3 regions of the Salinicoccus sesuvii genome follow, and region 3 is predicted to be linked to each of the others. Evidence: riboswitches for the same ligand, from Rfam matches in the RefSeq annotation. Region 3 holds a riboswitch; each other region holds the start of a gene.
What was found. Region 3 has a riboswitch for thiamine pyrophosphate ahead of ACFOJ8_RS07635 (ECF transporter S component). Riboswitches for the same ligand answer to the same signal wherever they lie in the genome.
Positions count from the first base shown of each region.

Region 1: linked by a shared signal. The riboswitch ahead of ACFOJ8_RS05655 (YkoF family thiamine/hydroxymethylpyrimidine-binding protein) and the one ahead of ACFOJ8_RS07635 (ECF transporter S component) in region 3 are both predicted to bind thiamine pyrophosphate.
Region 2: linked by a shared signal. The riboswitch ahead of tenA (thiaminase II) and the one ahead of ACFOJ8_RS07635 (ECF transporter S component) in region 3 are both predicted to bind thiamine pyrophosphate.

Region 1 covers NZ_JBHRWV010000006.1:8,954-16,737, forward strand. The annotation lists gene ACFOJ8_RS05635 (RNA polymerase sigma factor) at 1-421, opposite strand, end outside; gene ACFOJ8_RS05640 (class F sortase) at 515-1,207, opposite strand; gene ACFOJ8_RS05645 (DinB family protein) at 1,467-1,988, shown strand; gene ACFOJ8_RS05650 (MFS transporter) at 2,031-3,287, shown strand; gene ACFOJ8_RS05655 (YkoF family thiamine/hydroxymethylpyrimidine-binding protein) at 3,445-4,035, opposite strand; TPP riboswitch at 4,113-4,212, opposite strand; gene ACFOJ8_RS05660 (poly(glycerol-phosphate) alpha-glucosyltransferase) at 4,389-6,020, shown strand; partial or broken gene ACFOJ8_RS05665 (adhesive domain-containing protein) at 6,156-7,784, shown strand, end outside.
Region 2 covers NZ_JBHRWV010000007.1:166,310-174,093, reverse strand. The annotation lists gene pfkB (1-phosphofructokinase) at 1-479, shown strand, start outside; gene ACFOJ8_RS06645 (PTS fructose transporter subunit IIABC) at 479-2,353, shown strand; gene ACFOJ8_RS06640 (hypothetical protein) at 2,410-2,601, opposite strand; gene ACFOJ8_RS06635 (hypothetical protein) at 2,699-2,845, shown strand; TPP riboswitch at 2,977-3,076, shown strand; gene tenA (thiaminase II) at 3,149-3,832, shown strand; gene thiD (bifunctional hydroxymethylpyrimidine kinase/phosphomethylpyrimidine kinase) at 3,825-4,619, shown strand; gene thiM (hydroxyethylthiazole kinase) at 4,623-5,408, shown strand; gene thiE (thiamine phosphate synthase) at 5,405-6,028, shown strand; gene ACFOJ8_RS06610 (DUF2268 domain-containing putative Zn-dependent protease) at 6,526-7,356, shown strand.
Region 3 covers NZ_JBHRWV010000007.1:361,815-369,598, forward strand. The annotation lists gene mutS (DNA mismatch repair protein MutS) at 1-247, opposite strand, end outside; gene thiW (energy coupling factor transporter S component ThiW) at 297-782, opposite strand; gene ACFOJ8_RS07620 (RicAFT regulatory complex protein RicA family protein) at 849-1,274, opposite strand; gene ACFOJ8_RS07625 (energy-coupling factor transporter transmembrane component T family protein) at 1,411-2,202, opposite strand; gene ACFOJ8_RS07630 (ABC transporter ATP-binding protein) at 2,196-3,599, opposite strand; gene ACFOJ8_RS07635 (ECF transporter S component) at 3,602-4,180, opposite strand; TPP riboswitch at 4,248-4,338, opposite strand; gene ACFOJ8_RS07640 (ABC transporter ATP-binding protein) at 4,387-6,210, opposite strand; gene ACFOJ8_RS07645 (ABC transporter ATP-binding protein) at 6,203-7,784, opposite strand, start outside.

The DNA.
Region 1 (7,784 bases), on a different contig from region 3:
TGATACGCTGCTGTTCACTACTTAAACTGCGCATGGCGCGCTCTATCATCGCTTTATCCTCACCGGCTTCAACGGCTGCTTCGACTGGCGAATTTTGTTCATTTTGAGTCGGATCAATATCATCTCTTTCATCGTACTCGTAAGTATCAATTTTCTGCCGCCTTAAAATGTCTATTGTGGAATTGCGTGTCAAAGTGATGAGCCAAGTTGACAGTTTGCCTTTGTTGGCGTCATATCCCCCTTTTTTGCGCCACACTTTGAGGAATACATCTTGTACGACCTCCTCAGATAGTTCTTTGTTCGACGTCATCTTATAAGCATATGAGAAAAGCAGTTTTTCGTACTTCACATACAGTGATTCGAGGGCATTCCGATCTCCGGATTGTATTTGTTCATACAGTTCGGTTTCTGTCCGCGTCATAGTTTTCTCCTTTGTTTGAAGTCTTCATACCATTATATACATAGAAGGAGAATTCGTGAATAAGGAATAAAAAAGAAAGCTGACACAAGGAGTCTAGCTTTCCTCAGAATTGACGAGTTCAGTATAGACCACCCAGCGGTTTGGTGTGCCACCGACATCGTAATCATAGGGACCTTCACAAGTGATCAAGTTCAAGAGGCTGCGCTGGGAATAGCCGAATATTTTTTCGACCGGTGCTTCATCAGCATCGAATAGTTGTTTATCGTATACTTCAAACGTCAACTGTTCGCCGGATTCTCCGTAAACGATGACTTCATCGCCCGGTTCCAGTGTGTGCAGTTGCTTGAAGACACCCGGATTAACCGTATCATCAACATGACCGGCAATCACCGAATTGCCCGGGGCACCGACTTTATATCCGGGTTCGTACCAAGACGTATCGTGCAGTGATTCCGGCACGGCCATCTCGCCGTTATCAAGGAGTCCCAGGTGTTTGACCGATGCATCAACATCGATTGATGGTACCTCGATTCTTTCCGGGATAATGCCTGCCCGTTCATCTTTGATGATTTCAACCCGCTCTTCAGGGGGGATTGGCTCTTTGGTTTCATCCTCGTTTGTTTCTGTTTCAGATTCCTCTGTCGTCTCTTTTGTCACTTCCGCTTCCTCACTCGGTTCCTCAGAAGTCGTGGCTTCAGACGCCACACTGTCTTCAGCACTATCATCACCAGCTGGGCTGCCACAAGCGGCGAGCACGAACAGCATTATAATTAGTAAATATCGCATGGAATCCACTCCTTTTCAAGTCATCATCATTTAGTTGTCTAGTATACGCAGGATTTATGTGTTTGGATCACTTTTTAAGTTGTCCAATGGACGCTAATGGTGAACATTGTGTGTCAAAACGCTATGCGTCTATTGTGAATCACCTAATATGAGGCAGGGTGCCACTACTAGAGCCGAGAAGAGTATGCATTAATCATTGGCACACTACTATAAATCATCTATATTAAAAGGAACCGTTCTATAAACAAGGGGGAGACATATGAAATTTGAACAGGAATATCTAAATCTTATCAAAACCAGATTCCAGGAAGTCAAACGGCTCGGCGACCGGACACTCGATCAGTTGTCTGAAGCGGATCTCCATTGGCGATATAATGAAGATTCAAATACAGTTGCGATTCTCGTCAAACATTTAAGGGGAAATATGTACTCCCGCTGGTCCGATGTTTTCACGACAGACGGCGAGAAACCGGACCGGCATCGCGATGGCGAATTCGAGGACGATTTGAAGACGATGGACGACGTTCTATTGGCGTGGGAAGAGGGCTGGCAGCTATTCTTAAATACGTTAGCAGAGTTTTCACCTGAAGATCTGCTGAGAACCCAGAAAATCCGAGGAGAAGATCACACAATACTTGAGGCAATCGAACGCCAGCATACTCACTATGCTTCCCACGTTGGGCAGATGATGTTCATTGGTAAGCAACTAAAGCTAGCTGACTGGCAGTCTTTAAGTATTCCTAAAGGTCAGTCAGAACAGTATTTGAAGCGAGAAAAATGAAAGGCGCCACGGGCGTCTTTTCGTTTATTGAGGGGGAATCAAATGAAACCGGACGCACAACAGCTCGATTTATACATAACAGATTCTAAAGAGAGACAAAAACTGTACCGCCGGACACTTCTAATTGTTGTATTGTCGCAAATTTTTGGTGGCGCCGGTCTTGCAGCAGGTATCACGGTGGGTGCATTGCTGGCCCAGGATATGCTCGGTACGGACGCACTCGCAGGTCTGCCGGTCGGTCTATTTACGCTTGGTTCAGCGCTGTCTGCACTGTTGGTAGGCAGGCTATCTCAAAATAAGGGCCGCCGGGTGGGTCTGAGTATGGGTTTTGTGGCGGGTGGACTTGGGGCAGCAGGGGTGGTGATAGCCGCAATTATAGAAAGTCCACTGCTGCTTTTTCTATCGCTGTTCATCTATGGTGCCGGAATCGCAACGAATTTGCAGGCACGATATGCGGGTACTGACTTAGCAGAAAAGCACCAGCGTGCAACCGCAGTCAGCATCGCGATGGTCAGTACCACGCTCGGTGCAGTAGCGGGGCCCAATCTGGTGGAAGTGATGGGGACATTTGCTCAAGCTATCGGCGTACCGGAACTTGCAGGACCATTCATTCTGGCGTCAGCGGCATTTACCTTGGCGGGGATTGTACTATTCATTTTTTTGCGTCCCGATCCTTTCAAAATTGCACAACGCATTGAAGCGGAGCGCAAACGGATAAATGCCATCGATGATACTGAGCGGACAGTCAACGACCAAAATGGCATTGTTCTTGCTGCCTTCATCATGGTCATCACACAGATTGTCATGGTCTCTGTGATGACGATGACACCGGTACATATGGGACATCATGGGCATGATCTAGGTGCTGTCGGCATGGTGATCGGTTTTCATGTTGCAGGGATGTATCTGCCTTCTCTTTTTACAGGTGTATTGATTGATAAGATCGGCAGGGGCGCAATGACGATTACAGCTGCAGTGGTTCTACTTAGTTCTGGCATTATCGCGGCGACATCTGGTGAATCGCTCGCGCTCATCATTGCGTCACTGACATTGCTCGGTGTCGGTTGGAATCTCGGTCTGATCAGTGGCACTACGATTCTGGTGGATGCGACGATTCCGGCTGCGCGCGCCCGCATCCAAGGCACGGTGGATGTTTTAATTGCGTTATCCGGAGCAGCAGGGGGCACATTGTCCGGTATGGTTGTGGCTGGTGCAAGTTTCGGCGCACTTTCACTTTCAGGTGGTGTTGTCTCCTTATTGCTCATCCCGGCACTCTATTTGATCCGCAGGAAAAGATGATCGAGAAAAAAGAGGTTACCGATATCACGATAAGATGCTGCCATTATTTTAGAGAATTACGTACATGCCACTGTCTAACAAGAATACGGCGGTTTTCTAATAGTATTACAGAAAGAATAGACCAGGATGGATAACCACCCTGGTCTTTGTCGTGCGTCTATTTTCTACTTGAAGGACTGTTTGCGGAGATGGTGAAAGTCATGGTCGTATGGCTGACAGCTTCCTGTACGCTGACAAAAGCTTCTTCCATGGCATTAAAAATATCGTTCACTTCCCCGTCAAGCCGAGTGGAGTAGTGGCTCGGACTGACTGTTACGCCACGTGCTTTTGATAGATCAATTTGTTCGTAGATAACATCCATATATTTGGTTGTGTTCATTGGATAGAGGGCAAACTTGCATCCGGCTTTTTGATTGATACCAATAGTGTTTGCCGCATTCATCCGCTCGGCATCTGTATCCATATACGTATCACCGGAAGCGTCGCCTGGGCATCCGATTGAGAAAGTGCCACTCATTTCCACATGCTTTCCGGTTTTTGCCGCATGCAGATAAACTGCTTTAACCACGTCAAATACATGCTCTACACGGCCACGCACACATGTAGTCACGTCATCCGTGTCACGCCACACTTTCGACATATCTGTAGTGTCCAATGATCCGAGGATAATATTTATAAAATCATCACTCATCACACTCAGATTGAACTGGCATCCCGCGATTCTCTCAGTTCCACATTCTATTGTCATAAATCATACCTCCAAAAAATATTTGTAAATAAAAAGCTGCACTTCCCGAGGGAGTGCAGCAAATGTATAGAAGGCTTCATATACGCGCCGCACTTTCCCACGCTGGTGTTATCCAGATCGGGTATTGAGGGTTCGGAATCTCCGTCTCAGCCTTTGACAGCGCCCCTAGTGCAAATCGGTATGCAGTTTTTATTTCATTTTTAATGATAGGGAATATGTACATGAATGTAAAGTGAGAGTGCTAATTCAATCAGTAAGCTGGCTTCAATATTTTTTACAAATTTTATTCAATGTGCATATAATAAGGGTATATACTAAACATTCTGACTAATTTCAGAAAGGGGATATAATTAATGAATATAGAAATGATTGAAGGATTGCGCAACAGGAAAGACTTATTGACATCAGAGTGGATCATAATATCATTGGGCTTCAAAACTAGACGCGCGCACGTTTTCAAAGTGAAAAACAACAATTTTCTCCGAAAAAAGGTTAAAGAAGAGATAAAGAAGTTATCAGACCTTGGACATGTCACCGAATGGCTCAAAGCAGACTTCATCACTTCTGAAGAGGCCGTTCAATTTTCTTCATTACTCAAAACGATGCAACAGACGCGCCGTAACTATATTGATTTCGGCATTGCTTTTGATAAGCATTACGCCCTCGCGTTCTTACCGGAAGAAATTAATGCCAATGCATTTGTTAGGCCTGTCCCCGGAGATAAGAACAAGATGTTCGTCTGTGAGAAAAATATCAATACATATCTTAAGAAATACAAGTCCTATAAGGGTGTCTACTTCCATAAAAAATATTTGAACAAGTCAGTCGTCAAGTTCCAGACGAGAGGTTACTTGCTTGAAGACGATAAGATGTATGAGCTGAATTCTGGGGGGGACATGCACGGCGTCAGGAAGATTGGGGGGCATCAGAAAAAATCCGAGTACCGTAGGTTAATCCAAACGGCTACCCATTATTTAAAAGACCAGATAGATATCAACGGAAAGTACGAATATGGCAAGTTCCCCCACTTTGATAAACGAATCGCGTTTTATAATGTGCTTCGTCATACTTCTTCCACTTACTCTCTATTAGAAGGCTTAGAATTCTTAAACGACAAGAAGGGCATTGAATGGGCTAAACTCACAATCGATCATCTGCTTGAGCACTTCCTGTTTATCGATCCAGAAGATCCGGAAGCGGCTTACATTTTTGATAACACAAATGACATTAATGAAATTAAACTTGGACAAAACGGCGTCGCACTTATTACCTTGACCAAGTACATGATGATGACTGAAAGTGACACATATATAGATGTGGCGAGAAAAATCGCTAAAGGGACCTTGCGTATGATTGGGGACAATGGGGACACAGTTCACGTACTCAACTATCCCGACTTAACTGTAAAAGAGGAAAACAGAGTGATCTACTACGACGGTGAAGCAGCGTTTGGACTGATGAGGCTCTACCAGATGGATCAAAATCCGAAGTGGCTCGAAAATGTCGAGTTGTTGTTCGACCACTTCATTGCCAATGACTACTGGAAAAATTCGGATCATTGGCTCAGCTATTGTACATACGAGCTGACAAAAGTGAAGCCTGAAGAAAAGTATTTTGTGTTCGGATTGAAGAACGTCGCGCGGCGTCTTGATTTTATATACCAACGAGAGACGACTTTTCCGACATTCCTTGAAATGTTGATGGCCGGCTACAAGATGGTTGATTTAATGAAGGAGAGGGGCATGGATGAGTTAATAGATGCACATCTCAATCAAGATCAGTTCGAGCGCACAATCGAGAAACGTGTCGATTATCAGAGAACAGGCTACTTCTATCCGGAAATTGCCATGTACTTTAAAAATCCAGGAAGTATTCTCGGAAGTTTCTTTATCAAGCATCACGGATATCGTGTAAGGATTGATGACGTCCAGCATTATATTTCCGGCTATATACAATATATGAATTTTTACAAAATTAATAAATAAATTACTTAATTTGTAACATTTCTTCTAAAAATCTGATATCATATGTGTTGAACATTAATTATTTACACAATAAGTAATTAATGTTTACTTTTTGTAAGCACTTGACTGAATATTCATATTATGAGGAGGAAGAAGATGTCCCGAAAACATAGTAAGAAGAAACTCAACAATTACGATTACAAAAAGGCATTTAAACGCAAATCAGATATTTCATTCAGAAAAAAAGCAGGTATGGCCTTTATAGCCGCAAACTTGCTGATTGCTCCTGCTGCTGGTACATACCTTGGAGAAGCTCTAGGGCAGAACAACGTAGCAGAAGCGGTATCGCTCGCAGAAGTACAGTTATTAGAAAATGTAGACGTGAATGCAACACTAACTGAGCCTGTAGAAGGTCAACCGTATAACTTGAATCTTAGATTGAATGGTACAGGAATTAACGTGGATGCGGTGAACCCTGATGAAACAGTTGTATTTTACGCGCCTGAACTTGCCGGGCAATTGACCCCGATAAACACAGCATATGTACAGGCAGATATACTGCCGCTGACTCTCGAAGGTGACCTACCTGCTTTGGACACAGCTCTGCAAGGCTTACAATCTGATCTTACAGGTATTGTTACTGGACTAGTAAATGACGTTGACGCCACACTCGGCATATTGCCTTCTTCTATTATTGAAATAGAAGGACTCACTGAGTTGAACGCGGCTATCGACAACTTAAATAACATAAACGATGCTTTGGCTGATTTACTGTCATACCAAGACCAAGTGGCCTATACAGTTAGCCCAGAAGGTTATATCGTAGTCAATTTTAACGATGGGCTTGGGAATTACGTAGAGACAGCGGTCAGAGATGTAGTACAAGCTGCATTGAATGATGTCTCTGTCGCAGCTAACAATCTTGATATAAACGTGCTGGGTGATGCTGATTTGCTTGGCGATATACTGGGTACGTTAACGGATGATGTACTGCAACCCGCAATAGGCTCACTGACTAGTAGTGTCGCTCAAACTTCTGATAGTTTGACTTCTGGCACAGTTAGCTTGGCCAATGATATTGCTGCAGCTCAAGTGATTGGTAATACCATTGTAGATCTTAATGTTGCTGTCAACAATCCATCTGGTATAGACGGAGAAATATTGGTCTACGGTGCAGGAGTAACAACCTCGGTAATTGATGTTGAACTTCTAAGTACCTTAGTAGCTGCTGACACGATAGTTTTTGACGAAGATGTTACCGCACCGACACTGGATTCTGCAGATATCACTGGTAACAGTACGGACGGTTATACTGTAGTCGGCTCCGGAGCTGAACCAGGCGATCAAGTGAATGTGAGTAACGCAGACGGCATAGTTGGTACGGGTGTTATCGGTGAAGATGGTACTTATCTTGTTGAATTGCCAGGAGACGCTGTAACACCGGGTGAAGTTCTGGATGTACAAGCGATTGATGAAGCAGGTAATGTAAGTGATGTGCTACCTGTTACAGTACCGGAAGATCCAGACGCAATAGCACCAGAACTCAATGATGTTACGATTGACGGCAATAGTACTGATGGCTACGACGTGAATGGTTCGACTGAACCCGGCGCTACGGTTTCAGTAACCGATGCCGAAGGTATTGAAGTAGGTACCGGAACAGCGGGAGATGATGGCACATTCATAGTAGTTCTCGATCCGGGCAGTGTAACACCGGGTGATGATCTGACCGTTGTCGCAACGGATGACGAGGGCAACGATAGTGATCCATCTGTCGTAACTGTT
Region 2 (7,784 bases), 200 kb from region 3:
TAGCCAAACTGCTGCACGATAAAGGTATTGAATTCACAATCGATGCCGAAGGGTCGAAATTGACGTCAACTTTGCAGTACGAACCCTATCTGATCAAACCGAATCAGTTTGAACTGGAAGGCATTACTGGCAGAACTCTTGGAACGACAAACGAGATGATAGATGCTGCGCATGTGCTTATTGATCAGGGTGCTAAGAACATTCTATTAACATTGGGTGAAGGTGGCGCACTTTTCATCAATCGTAATCATGAGTATTTCATTCCGTCACCGGAAGGGACACTTAAGAACTCCGTAGGGGCAGGCGATTCGACAGTGGCAGGATTTATCAGCAGAAAAGAAAGTGGTGTAGAAGAACAGCTTAAATACGCCATAGCTTGTGGCAGCGCAACAGCGTTCAGCGATGATCTTGCGACCAGAGCCGACATTGAAGTACTGCTAGATAAAATTGAAGTTCAATCAATAGAAGAGGTGAAATGATGAGAATAACAGAACTTTTAACAAAAGACACAATCAATATGAATGTCCGTGCTTCGAGCAAAGATGCAGTAATTACTGAACTTGTTGATGGACTTTTTAAAGCAGGTAAGATTTCTGAGAAGGACGGTTTTGAAGCTGCTATCCATAAAAGAGAATCGCAAAGTACAACTGGTGTCGGTGATGGTATCGCAATTCCACACGCACAAACAACAGAAGTACTCGAGCCAGCCATCATGTTCGGTAGAAGCCAAGATGGTATCGATTACGATTCAATGGATGCCCAACCAGCTTACCTGTTTTTCATGATCGCGGCACCGGAAGGACAAGCGACCACGCATCTCGACGCCCTAGCCAAACTATCTACCATCCTAATGAACGATGATGCTAGAAAACAACTGATGAATGCATCATCAAAAGAAGAAATTATAGAAACAATTGATGCATTCGATGAATCGGAGGCGACTGAGGAAGTTGACTCCGCCCCCTCCGATCGCCCGTATATCGTTGGTGTCACTGCCTGTCCGACCGGCATCGCTCACACTTATATGGCTGCCGATGCGCTGAAGAAGAAAGCGGCAGAACTCGGATATGACATCAAAGTTGAAACAAATGGTTCAGCCGGTGTCAAAAATGCACTGACCAACGAAGATATCGCACGTGCTGCAGGTGTTGTTGTTGCGGCAGACACGAATGTCCAAATGGCAAGGTTCGACGGGAAGAATGTTGTGGAATCCCCAGTTGCGGATGGTATTAAACGTCCAGCAGAACTACTCAACCAAGCACTCGATACAAAACGCGCGCCATATCGTGCATCAAAATCGAAACAGGAACTTGAAGACGGAGAACAGTCGTCCAAAGGCAAGTCTTCGATTTACAAGCACCTGATGAACGGTGTATCCAACATGCTACCATTCGTCGTTGCAGGTGGTATATTGATCGCTATCAGTTTCATGTTCGGTATTAACTCGGCAGATCCAGAAAGTGTTGAATATAATCCGATTGCCGAGATGATTAACTTTATAGGCGGTAATGCTTTCCAATTGATAATCGCCATTCTTGCTGGCTTCATCGCAATGAGTATTGCTGATAGACCCGGTCTTGCTCCAGGTATGATCGGTGGACTTATGGCTTCGACGATGGGCTCCGGATTCCTTGGTGGCCTGATTGCTGGTTTCCTCGCAGGTTATTTGATGCTCGGCATTAAGAAAGTGCTTGAAAACCTTCCACAAGCCTTTGAAGGTTTGAAGCCTGTACTGCTCTATCCGTTGATTGGCGTATTCCTGACAGGTGTCATTATGTACTACATCGTCGATCCACCAGCATCAGCATTGAACGAATGGATGAATACAACACTTAGTAACATGAGTGGAACGAATATTGTTCTGCTTGGTGCGATTGTCGGTGGTATGATGGCAATCGATATGGGTGGCCCAATCAATAAGGCAGCCTATGCATTCGGTATTGCAGCACTTTCTGCAAATAATCCCGAACCAATTACAGCTGCAATGATTGGTGGTATGGTGCCACCACTGGCTATCGCAGTTGCAACATTAGTGTTCAGAAACAAATTCACAGAAGTTGAAAGATCTTCAGGTCCGACAAATGTAATCATGGGTGCATCGTTTATCACAGAAGGTGCCATTCCATTTGCAGCAGCTGACCCGCTCAGAGTCATTCCGTCTATGGTCGTCGGTTCTGCTACAGCAGGTGCACTCGCCATGGCGTTCGCAACATCCATCAATGCACCACATGGTGGTCTGTTTGTTGCTCTGACAATCGGTGAAGGAAGAGTCATGTTCCTTGTCTCACTTCTCATTGGTACAGCCATTGCAGCACTAATGCTCGGTCTACTGAAAAAGCGTATCACTCAATAAAACCAACCCCGCATGAAATATCATGCGGGGTTTTACTGTAAACATCCATAAGTTTACTATTTTCTATAGGTAAATAGTCTGACGATGAATCCAAGTGCGGCCACGATGGTGATTGCGCCGAGTCCAACAAGAGCAAGAATCTGTCCTCTACTCGGCGTGCTATCATTCATAAGGCTAAGCAATCCTGTAATTGCAGCAATCAACACTATACCTATGAGAATATACATCACACTCTTATTTTTAGACATTGTATCCTCCTTCATCATCTCAGTGTTCCACTTTTTATCATATATCCACCTTATCATACTCAAAACATCATATAAAATGTACATGTACTCTACATATATGGGATTTAATTTAAGTAACTTTAAAAAAAGTGGACGAACTCCGACTAAGCACTGGCTATTGCCACTCTATGAATTTAAGCCCGTTTCAAAAGTGGACATCTATGATGATATTGATCTCGGCATCGACTCTCGATTCGACTCCTAATTCTCATATATATTTGACACAACGCTATAGGAAATGATCTAGGCTCAACTATGACACTAAAAGAATCAGAATATATCATTATAGTTTGACTTTTCAATATGTATTCATTAGTATTTAAAATAATCGAATAGCAATACCACTAGGGGTGCGATTTTGCTGAGACAGCCACAAGGCTGATCCCTTTGATCTGATCTGGATAATGCCAGCGTAGAGAAGTGGTTTGGTTGAATACACCATCTCTTTCTACTAAACCCACTTCCTATGCTGGAAGTGGGTTTTTAATTTATAAGAGGAGAGATTAATATGCTGAGTGAGATTTTAAAGAAAGAAACCGAACCGATGATTGAGGCCATCTATAGTGATGCGTTCATACAGGGACTGATCAGAGGAGACATTGATGATGCCGCAGTTGCACATTATCTGCGTGCAGATTCATTATACTTAGATGAGTTCGCAAAACTTTATGCGTTGCTGATATCGAAAACAGAGTCTAAAGAGACAGTCAGATTTCTGATGGGGCAAATGGCTTTTTTAATGGACGGTGAAAGCGAGGCGCATGAAGTCCTGGCACATGCGATAAACAGATCGTATGCCGATATAATAAAGGATGGGGAATGGTATCCTTCCGCAGACCATTATATAAAACATATGTATTTCAATGCTTTTACTAGAGAGCATATTGCGTACGCAATCAGTGCAATGGCGCCTTGTCCATATGTATATCGGAGAATCGCCGATATGGCCCTTGCGCGACATACATTCGAAACGGATCATCCTTATAGGAAGTGGTTTGAGTTCTACGTCAATGATATGGATGACACGATAAATGTCATGTTCGATATTATGGATGATGCCGCTAGATCCATGACCGAGAAGGAGATCGACGTACTCAAAAAGAATTATATAGAAAGCACAGAACATGAGAGACGTTTCTTTAATATGGCAGCGACAAAAGAAGAGTGGACTGGAGTGGGTACACATGCCTAAGTTTCCAATTGCATTGACCATAGCCGGCAATGATCCAACAGGCGGTGCAGGCATTTTAGCTGACAGTAAGACATTTCACGCACGCGGGGTATATGGCATGGCGGCTGTAACATCGCTGACTGCGCAGAATACTATGGGGGTCCAGGATGTCTTTAATGTTCCTGCCGAATTTCTTGAAAAGCAACTGCATAGTATTTTCTCCGATGAATTGCCACACGCGATGAAAAGTGGCATGATCGCAACAGTAGATATGATGGAAATCGTTGCACAAACTGTAAAGAATCATGATATCCCCTATGTTATCGATCCCGTCATGATTGCGACGAGTGGCGATGCACTGATAGAGGAAGCGGCAATTAATTTTCTAAGGGACACACTTATTCCCACTGCCATAAGCGTGACCCCGAACATCCATGAAGCAGAGAAGATAGCGGATAAAAAAATAGAAAGTACTGAAGATGTAAGAAGCGTCGCCAATATTTTCTTAAAAGAGCTTGGTGTTCAGAGCGTCATCATTAAAGGCGGTCACCTTGAGGGAGATGCTGTGGATTATCTATTCACGAGAGATGCTACGATGGAGCTAAGTACACCGCGTATTGAAACATCGAATACGCACGGTACAGGTTGCACGTTCTCTGCAGCAATTACAGCAGAACTTGCCAAAGGAAAGTCACTCGAAGAGAGTTTCAGTGTTGCAAAGAAATATATCAGTTCGGCAATCGAACATAATCCTGGAATTGGTAAGGGCAACGGTCCCGTAAATCATTTCAGCTATAAAGGAGAATAGCATATGAAGCGTATAGAGAAATTAAGGACAGAAAGTCCATTGGTTGTCTGCATCACCAATGATGTCGTCAAAAACTTCACTGCCAATGGTATGCTGGCTATAGGCGCATCTCCCATCATGAGTGGAGAAATATCAGAAGCGGAAGACCTGATGAATGTGGCTTCTGCACTGGTCGTCAACATCGGTACAGCAGATCATGCGAAGGTGGCATTGATGCATGGTATAATGTCAGCAGCCAACGAAAAAGGCAAACCGATCATATTCGATCCGGTCGGATACGGTGCTTCCAGTTTCCGAGTCAATACTACGGAAGATTTGCTTAGCCGTCACGAGGTTTCGCTTATTAAAGGCAACGGTGGTGAGATGCTTGCACTATCCGGTGCAAAAAGCAGTCTTAAAGGTGTTGACTCCACAGAGCAGACAGATACAGCGGAGATTGCCAAAGCGGTATATAATAGGTTCAACGTTCCTGCTCTTGTTACCGGCAAAGTTGATGCCCTTGCAACAGAGGATGGTGTAATCACTATGTTCAATGGCCATAGTCTGCAAGGAAAGATTACAGGATCAGGATGTTTGCTTGGTGCACTGACGGCTGCTTTTATTGGCATTGAAGATGATTTCAGTGCCGAAGCAGTAGTCGATGCGGTCAGTTACTACAACCTATGCGCAGAATGTGCTGCTGCCCAGATGAACCGTCCAGCACCGGGAAACTTCATAAGTCATCTGATCGACGAACTCTATCTCAGTGAGGATGCGCTCCTTTTGGACAGGAATGTCAAAGGTCTATGATGAAGCGGGAGACTCTGAGGCTCTATTTCATCTGTGGCAGCAATAATGTGGAGGGCGATCCACTGTCAGTCATTGAATCCACACTTATGCATGGAGTGACCATGTTCCAGCTGAGAGAAAAGGGAGCAGATGCACTAAAGGGTGAAGCACTCATTGATTTTGCGACAGAAATTGGATCACTCTGCAGAAAATATAATGTGCCTTTCATCGTGAATGATGATACGGTACTTGCGGAGACGGTTGGCGCCGATGGCATTCATCTTGGTCAGGATGACCAGCAGATCGCATCGTTGTCATCGTATTTCGATGATAAAATCATTGGGCTATCTGTCAGAGATCAGATTGAACTTGAACAGAGTGATGTCTCGAATGTCGATTATATCGGTACTGGGCCGGTGTTTCCGACGAATTCTAAAGACGATGCAGGCAGTACCATCGGTGTCGAAGGACTTAAAGAAATGAGAAGCAGGATCGGTGAACTGCCAATGGTGGCCATCGGTGGCATCAATTCTGAAAACTTCAGTTTGTGTCTCGAGAACGGTGCAGATGGCGTCTCTCTCATATCGGCTATCGCCGAAGCCAAAGATGTGGGCCGAACAGTAGTCAGTTTCTTGAGTTAAAAAGCAATACAAATTAGTGACGGATATTCAATTACTGCTGAACAAACACAGTCCTTTAAATGGAGTAATTACGCTCCATTTGAAGGACTTTTTATATATCAAGAGTATTACAATTTAACAAGAAAATTCCTCCAATTTCTTGCTTCACCAAACTAAAATGAGTATGAAGACAATAAAAACTAAATGATGATTTTAAAGAAACCAGGGCTACATTAGACTTCTTTAAATTTGATAAACGCTTTAAGTAGCTGATGTATATCGTAAAAAATATTAAAGTTGCATATAAACTATGAGGATAAACAATGTAGAACAAAAGAGGGGAAACGCGGATATTAATTTTATGCGATCTATTACAATATTGATGGATAAAACTGCAACTTTAGATTTTCTAACAAGCCTCATTATTTTCATCCATGAAATGTTGAGCTACATTTGTTTCAATTATATACTAACTTATATATGTTAAATTTTTCAAAATATAGATAGAGGGTGACGTATTGAATATAAAATATGGATATGAATCTTACCTTAAAACTATTGGTCAGATGAAGAGCGATACGAAAAAAGAGCAATGGTTTGAGTACTATTTAATCTACAAAGATGTCTTTGATACTATATTCAAATACTTATACATGAAACCTGTCGATTCGATGCTTGAAATTGTGGAGCACACTAACTTTAGCAAGATTACTGTGCAAGCAGATTTTGGCATACACAACAGTGAATTGTTAAGGTTAGAAGAAACTCTTAAAGCATGTAGCAATTATTACGAATTTAAAAAAATATTTAACCTCTATGTTCTTGTCGGAATTGGTCATATAGATGGCACGGCGCTACCATCTAAAACGCCTTTTATTTATCTCGGATTAGAGCGGCTTCAAGATAGAGATATAGAATTACTGATTCAACACGAATTCAATCATATGGTTAGATTCTGTGATAGTAGTGAATTTATGACTGCCACTAAACTGACAGTAGGCCAATTGGTAGTTGCGGAAGGTCTTGCAACGTTAGCTCCTCTTGCGATGAAAAACGAAATATTATCTGAAGAAGCCCTCGCAAAGGCGCTTTTTATGAAAAATATTGAATATGAAAAGTTGAAAAACAATTATAATAATATTGAGAGAAGTATTATCCGGGACTTCGATAAAGAACTCTCACCTAAACTTATGTCAAAATACTTCATGAAAAATGGGGGAGAATTTGATAGAGCCGGTTATTTTTACGGTATGACTATCATAAAGACTTTAATGGATAAAAAGAAGTCCTTACCCGAGCTGACTTACATGGATACACGTACTATAATGTACTATTTTTCTAAAAATTGAAGATAGATTTAAAATTTAAGTTTTATTTTTTGGCCGTTAAGCTTAATCATCTACGTGAATAATCGATTCAATTAAGCGTTATGTTTTGATTTAGATAGTAACGCGGCCTCTTATTACGATTGGATGTAGTTAATCAATACTAAAAGTTTGATTCTAAAATACTGCATTCGCCATAGTATAAATATTTACTGAAATTAGTTGAGACTAGGAAACTCACTTCCATAAGAGGTGAGTTTATGTATATAAATAAAATATTGATCAATCCGTAAAAATGTTTAATATTTAACATCTTTCAAATAAAAATTCAAGTGAATACATAATATATTAAGAAAATACTATTATAGTTAATTAAAAGCAAAAATATGAATAAATTATATTTATATAATCATATTGTTAAAACCTACTTCTAAAAATAGAAGTATTTAAAA
Region 3 (7,784 bases):
CCTTATATCCTTGATCGATCAGTCGTTCGATATAGCCCTTAGCAGAATGATAGGGTACGCCGCACATCGGGATCGGATCCTTCTTTTTGTCTCTTGATGTCAATGTGATTTCGAGCAATTTGCTCGCAGTAATCGCATCGTCATAGAATAACTCGTAAAAGTCACCCATCCGGTAGAGAAGCAATACATCGGGATGCTCCGCCTTTATATTCAGATACTGTTGCATCATTGGTGTTACTGTCGTCATCTAAACACTTCCATTACTAAAATATAACTGCATTATATCACGCGGCCGATTAAATGTTGAACGTCTTTAGAACGCCTTTTTTGTCAAGTTGCCTAAGAATCACCCATGATACCAGAGCACCAATCACTGTACTCGCCATAAACGCAGGCGCCAATACATAGAAAAAATTCAGCTCCAAACCAAGTATCATAATCAAAGGCAGAGTAGCGAGCGAACCAAGGACACCGGTCCCGATCATTTCACCAGCAACAGACAGACCCAGCTTTTTAAATTTCCGGTAAAGCAGGAATGCAACAAGTGCACCGATCATGCTGCCCGGGTAGGCAAATGGCGATCCAGTCCCCATCATAATACGGATAGTTGACGAAAGGAATGCCTGAACGATTGCGAAAGGACCTGTGAGTACGACGCTTAAGACATTGATGAGATGTTGTATGGGAGCTGCTCGGACTGGACCGAGGGGGATCACAACAAAAGTACTGAGTACAACATTCAGTGCGACAAGCATACTTGTTATGGTTAAATTTCTAGTCATTCAACCATCCTCCTTTTAAATAAAGGGCTGTACATCAAAAAAGATGTACAGCCCTTATGCTACCTTCTAGTCTTCTTTACGGTTCGGCATATTTCTCATTGCCGCTCCGGTTTCACCTTCCAAAATGTCCCCGCCTGTAGAAGTGATAATTTCGTTTGTCACGGTCTGACTGATCGCATGTGAAACCATCTGCAACAACTCGTTGACCTGGCTCTGAGATTCTTTGAACTGGTTGACAATCGGCATTTCATCAAGCTCCGCTTCAACCTTCTTGATCTTTTCCTCAGTCATCTGATATGCCCGTTCCTTACCGTAGTTCTGGAAATTGACAGCCTGTTTCTGAAGACTTTTTAGACTGGCCATCTTTTCACGGACGTCTTTGTTCTCATGTATCTTTGCTTCAGCTTTTTTAAAGAAATCAACCTGCTCTGTCTCAGCAATCATACCGCCGAGCGCTTTTGCTTCTTTTACTATCTCGTCTTTCGTATACATAGACCTTCCACCTTTTCCTATTCTGACACCGGAGGCCCGGCATTATTCTGTCATCATCCGCAAAAAACCAGGCGAATCAAATCTTATATCAGTATATCTGTTTTTCCTGCATATTTCAAAACTATTTGGCTGTTTTTCACCTGGCATCCCGTGTCGGAAATGGGCTATACCACTGTCCAAGCTGAAAGGCACTGATAACCACAAGAATGATGATGACGACAAAAAGGATATCCCGGATTGAGAACGTAGTTCGATGATAATAGGTCCTTGGCCCATCATCGAATCCTTTTGATTCCATCGCAATACCGAGGCGATAGGCTCGCCGTATACTCTGGCTCAAAAGTGTGATGATCGTGGTAGAGAATCCCTTATAGCCACTGACGTATTTCCTATGGATCAATGGCTTTCTTACTTTGCGGGCGCGTCTTAGTGACATGTATTCATTACCGATGATCGGTACCATGCGGATTGCGGCCATGAATGCGTAGGCAAACTTCGGTTTTAAGCCCCCTTGCTGCATCAAGCTGTAGAAGACATCCGTCAGTTTCGTAGTGAAGACGACAAGTGCACCGAATAGCGATAATACTATGCCACGCATCATGATGTGGATGCCACGGATGGTGCTTTCTTCTGTGATGTGGATGATGCCGAATCGAACCAACGTAGTCGTACCATCACCATAGAAGATCATATACAGACTTGAAATCGCACCGAAGAAAAATACAGTTGAAACAAGTAGTAAGAGATATCTAATTTTCACTCCACTCAGTACAAACAGCAGCACCAGCATCAGGAGGGACAGGTGGAACAGATGGTTCGGATCGTGGATGAGTAGAACCGTCAGGAACAAGCAAGCGGCAATCAGCATCTTAGTGATCGGATTGACTTCATCTACAGGGGTGCTGTAGTAACGTATCGCTTCTAGCATCGCCCTGCACCTCTTTCTGTAAGTATCCCACCTGCTATATGTAGCCGTCTTGACGGATAACGCACCTTAATCTCTTCATCATGCGTAATCATGATAATGGTTGTCCCCGACTGGACCATGTCGTGCAGCATTTCAATCAATCGGAACGCATGACGCTGATCCAACCCAAAAGTGGGTTCATCCAGAATGATGATTTCAGGAATACCGCCTGAAGCTGTCGCAACACTCAGCCGACGCTTCTGACCTGTCGAGATTTCAAGCGGATGCAGATGCTGTATATTCTCCAGACCAAGTCTTTCGAGCAAGGCTTCTGTCCTCTGCTTGGCTTCTTTCTTATCATAATGGAGTTCCAGATTAATAAATACTTCGTCAACCACCGTATTTGTTATAAACTGCATTTCAGGATTTTGAAATACTGGATAGACAGCGCCTTTGTATTGCTTCGTCCGCTTCACTCTTCTACCTTTAAAATAAATATCTCCCTCAGACGAAATCAGTTTCATCAAAGCAAGGAGCAGGCTTGTTTTGCCTGTTCCATTATCCCCTTCAAGTGTAATCCATTCACCCTTCCTGATTTCAAGACCGGCGATATCAAGTAGTTGTTTTTTTCCACGCCTAATCTTAAGGTTACGTGCTTCAAGCAACGTTTCAGACTGCGCTTTTATATCGGGAAGCATCGGCGCATTATGCCAGGACTCCGGGTGCCATACACCAAACGCATCGAGCGCATCACGATGGTTTCTGAGCATCACGTCTGGCGATGCCGTGCTGTTTATCTGTCCGGCATCATCCATAAGAATAACCCGATCCACCTTGTCCCATATATCTTCCACACGATGTTCGATAATGACTACGGTGCGATCCCCCCACATTTTATGGATTGTCTCCCACAGATGGGCAGCGGAACCGTCATCGAGCATGCTTGTCGGTTCATCAAAAAATAGTGTGTCTGCACGCTGTAACAATGAACCGGCTATGGCCAGTTTCTGTTTCATACCGCCGGATAGTGTCTGAATAGGTGTATCTGGTGCCACATCGAGACCGACTGTATCAAGCGCCTCTTTAATCTGTTGGTCCATCTCTTCTACTTTGACCTGTCTGTTCTCCATGACAAAGGCAAGTTCCTCAGAAACTGTCGGCATCGTAAACTGGGCATCCGGATCCTGAAACACATAGGCACCGGACTCCGCGAGCTCTAGCTTATCCGCTTTTATCGGCACCTGGATGACGTTTGGAATGAGACCGCCAAGCACATTGAGGAGTGTACTCTTGCCGGAACCGCTTGGGCCGACAATGAGTACCTTCTCACCCTCCGCTATTTCCAAGTCTAGATCGGTAAAGAGTCGACTCTCAGCCTCTGGAAATTTCAGTCTGAGCTTTTCGACTGTTATGGCCATTGTTATAACCCTTCATCCGCCGGCATTTTGCGACCGACAAGTTTCAGCACACCGGTTCCTCTCAGCCCTTTATAAAGTAGATATGCCAAACCACCGGCTATGAGTGCACCACTCAACACTCTAAAGCCGAACATGAGCATAAGATTCCATGTCGCTAGCTGACCAAGGTAGCCGTAGTACCAATCGAGCGGCAGTGTAGACAGCGCCGCTGCTATACCTGCAGTGACTGCAACCATGAGCGACGTACTCTTATATTTCACAATCGCAAATACAATCTCACATGCCAGTCCTTGGATCAGTCCATAGACAATCAGCATTATATCGAACTGCAACAGGACGATTGTCTCACCTGATGCTGCCGCAAACTCGGCAATCAGTGCAACGCCTGGCTTCCTAATAATCAGATAAGCGACTACCGCTGCAATAAACCACATGCCATAAAGAAGCTGATTTAAATGCAAGCCGAGTGGCTCCAACGCTGTATAGACCCCACCCCATATCGAGTAGATGAACGAGAACACAAGCGCAACGACAACTGTAACCAGTACATCGGTGAGCGTCAGACTGTTCCTTTTTATCATACAAAAACCCCCAAATGATATTTCCCAAATAAAAAACACACCACTAGCGGAGTGGTGTGCATATTTGTAGGAAAATATGCCACTTCCCTACGCTAGTATGATCTAGATCAGGTAATGAGGGTCATTCTCAGTCCAAACGGACACCCCTAGTGGTCGTTTCTTATTCGGTTGAACTTATCTTAATACATTTCAAGACTTTTGTGAAGTTATTTATTATCAGACACCATTTGGAAGTAGCGTCCCTTTTGTTCGAGGAGTTCCTGCTCAGAGCCATGCTCAACCAGTTCACCCAGTTCCATAACAAAGATCCTATCGACCGCTTTGATGGTGTTGAGCCTGTGGGCGATAATGATACTTGTACGGTCTTTCATAAGACGCTCTAGTGCTTCTTGAATCTTGAGCTCAGTCACAGTGTCGATGCTGCTTGTCGCTTCATCAAGTAGCAGGATGGCAGGATCTGTGATCAGGGCCCGGGCAATTGAGATCAACTGCTTCTGCCCCTGTGAAATGAATCCTTCATCCGCTTCAAGCACAGTATCGTAGCCATTTTCAAGTTCGATGATGAACTCATGTGCATTGGCAAGCTTCGCCGCTTCAATGACCTCTTCATCAGTGGCATCAAGCTTACCATAACGTATATTCTCCCTGATAGTAGACTCGAAGAGATACGGATCCTGCAACACAAACGCCGTCTGTGAACGGATGGTCGAACGGGCATAGTCAAGGATATCTTCTTTGTCTATTCTGACCTGCCCCGAATCCGTTTCATAGAACCTTGCAAGCAACTGCATCACTGTCGTCTTGCCTGCCCCGGTGGAACCAATTAACGCGATGGATTCTCCCGCTTCTATCTTGAAGCTAAGATTTCTGATCGTTGGTGTCTGCTGCTCGGGATCGTAGGAGAAGGAGACATCATCGAATTCGATTTCACCTTCTAAAACCTTGTCTTCAATTCCTCCGTTATCCTCTTCTGTTTCGGAATCCATGATGCCAAATACTCGCTCCGCACCTGCAATGGCAGATAGAACCTGATTGAACTGGTTGGAGAGATCGGCAAGTGGTCGTGTGAACTGCCTTGCATATTCAGCAAAAACAACAATTGTTCCGATAGTGACTACATCGTTGCCAGAGAGTGCAAGTAATCCACCGACACCTGCAACGACGGTAAAACTGATGTTGTTAAGCATATTCATCACTTTTGGAATGAACCCGGCGTATAGGAAAGCCCAGAACGTGATGTCTCTAAGTCTTCCAGCTTTTTCATCGAAGTTCTTGATCGCTGTCTCTTCTTGGGAGAACACTTTGACGATTTCCTGGCCTGAGACCATCTCCTCGATATAACCGTTCATTTCACCGGTTGCCCGCTGGCGTTTCTTGTAGAGGGGGCCAGTTCTTCGGGTGATGAAGCCCACAGCTAGAATCAGTACTGGAATAATCAATACTGTAAGTAGTGTCAGAAGTGGGCTCAAGTAAATCATGACACTGATTGTACCGACAAGTGTGACGACACTCGTTGTAAACTGTATAAAAGAGGTATTCAACGTCTGCGAAATGGTTTCGATATCGTTTGTCATCCGGCTCATCAATTCACCATGCTGACGTTTATCGTAAAACCTTACAGGCAATTTCTGCATATGAGAGAACAATCTGGAACGGAGTTTGTATACTGTACGCTGTGACAGTCCGACCATCATGAACGCTGCCAGGTACTGCGTTGTTGAAAGCAAGATATAGACCACAAGTAACAGGATCAGAATCGAAGCAAGTCCGTCTAGTTGGCGCTGCACAAAATAATTATCAACGATTTGGCCGACAAGATACGGCCCGACGATACTGAGCAAGCTGGTCAATGCTACAAGGATTATTATGGCATAAAGCAAAACCCGCTCTTCGTTGATGAAGCGCCACATTCTTTTAAGTGTTCCCCATATATCATTGGCACGCTGGTCTTCTTTCTTTTTCTTGCGTCCGATTTCCTCTTTTTGAAGGACCGGTTCATTGCCGAATGGTCTTTTGATAAAATCAATCATCCAGCTGTCCCCCTTCCGTCTGCGATTGCACAATGGATCGGTATAGATCCGATTCTTCCATAAGTGTCTCATGCGATCCAAGTGCACTAATCTCGCCACCATCAAGTATAAGGATGCGATCAGCCATTTTTGCAGTGACTATCTTTTGCGTGACGATGATTTGAGTCGTATTCTCTTCCTTGATAGCATCCCATAGCGCCGATTCCGTGCGGATATCTAGAGCCGAAGTACTATCGTCTAAGATCAGTATACCCGGTCTTCGGACGAGTGCGCGAGCAATGGATAGTCGTTGCTTTTGCCCGCCCGATAACGTCACGCCCCTTTGGCCGACACGGGTTTCATAGCGGTGATCGAATGTATTGATTGAATTGTGGATTTGTGCCTTTTGTGTTGATGTGAATACTTCCGCTTCTCCCGCTTCAAGATCTCCCCATAAGAGGTTCTCGAAAATACTGCCTGAGAACAATACAGCAGACTGTGGTACATAACCGATGGTCTCACGGAGATCATCTTCGTTCCAGTCTTTTGCATTGATGCCATTGATATAGACATCCCCTTCTTTTACATCATACATTTTTGGTATAAGACTAAGAAGTGTACTCTTGCCAGATCCTGTACCACCCATAATGACAAGTGTCTCATTCTCTTTAACTTCGAAGTTGATGTCGCGGAGAACATACCGTGTTGAACCTGGATATTTAAAGGAGACGTTATCAAATTTCACTGTGCCTGCCTGATCCACCTTGCTGATTTCTTTATTATCGTTCACTGCCACAGGCGCCTCGAGCACTTCCTCCATACGTTCACTGGAAGCTTTGGCACGACTGAATGCGATGATGATGAAAGCAAACATTGAGAAACCACTCTGCATGCGGAGTGCATAGTTGACGACGGCGACAATCTCACCAACTTCAACGCTGTTACTCTGAAGCAAATCAGAAGCCATCCATAATACGACGAGTAGACTGCCGTTTATAATCAGAAGCAGTACAGGCATGATGGATTCCATCAGCCTCAGTGCATACACTGTATCATCACGCAGACGACCCGCGACTTTGCTGAACTTGCCGATTTCGAACTCGCCACGGTCATTTGCCTTAATTAGTCTGACCGCTTCAAGGTTCTGTTGGATAAAACGGTTGATTTTATCCAGTCGCTTCTGGACTCTTAGGAAAATCTGTCCACCCTTACGGGCTGTAAAGAAAAGAAATATCAATAGGACTGGTGTTAAGAAGGACAGATAGAAACCAAGTGTCGGATTGACGACAAACGACATGATAAGTGACCCAATAACAAGTAACGGTGCCCTCAGAATAATTCTTAATGACATATAGAGTAACATTTCGACTTGTAAGACATCCTGGGTCATGCGCGTGATGAGACTGGAAGTTGGGAATTTCGATAGTGTTGCGAGCGTGAAATACTGGACTTTCCGAAACAATGCCGTTCGCAAATCGTAACTGAAACGCGTGGCGACCTGACTCGAGAAATATGAGTTACTGATTCCACTTAGAAACGCTGCCATACTAATGGCGAACATAACCAGAAGATAAAACCAAACGGTATCTATATCC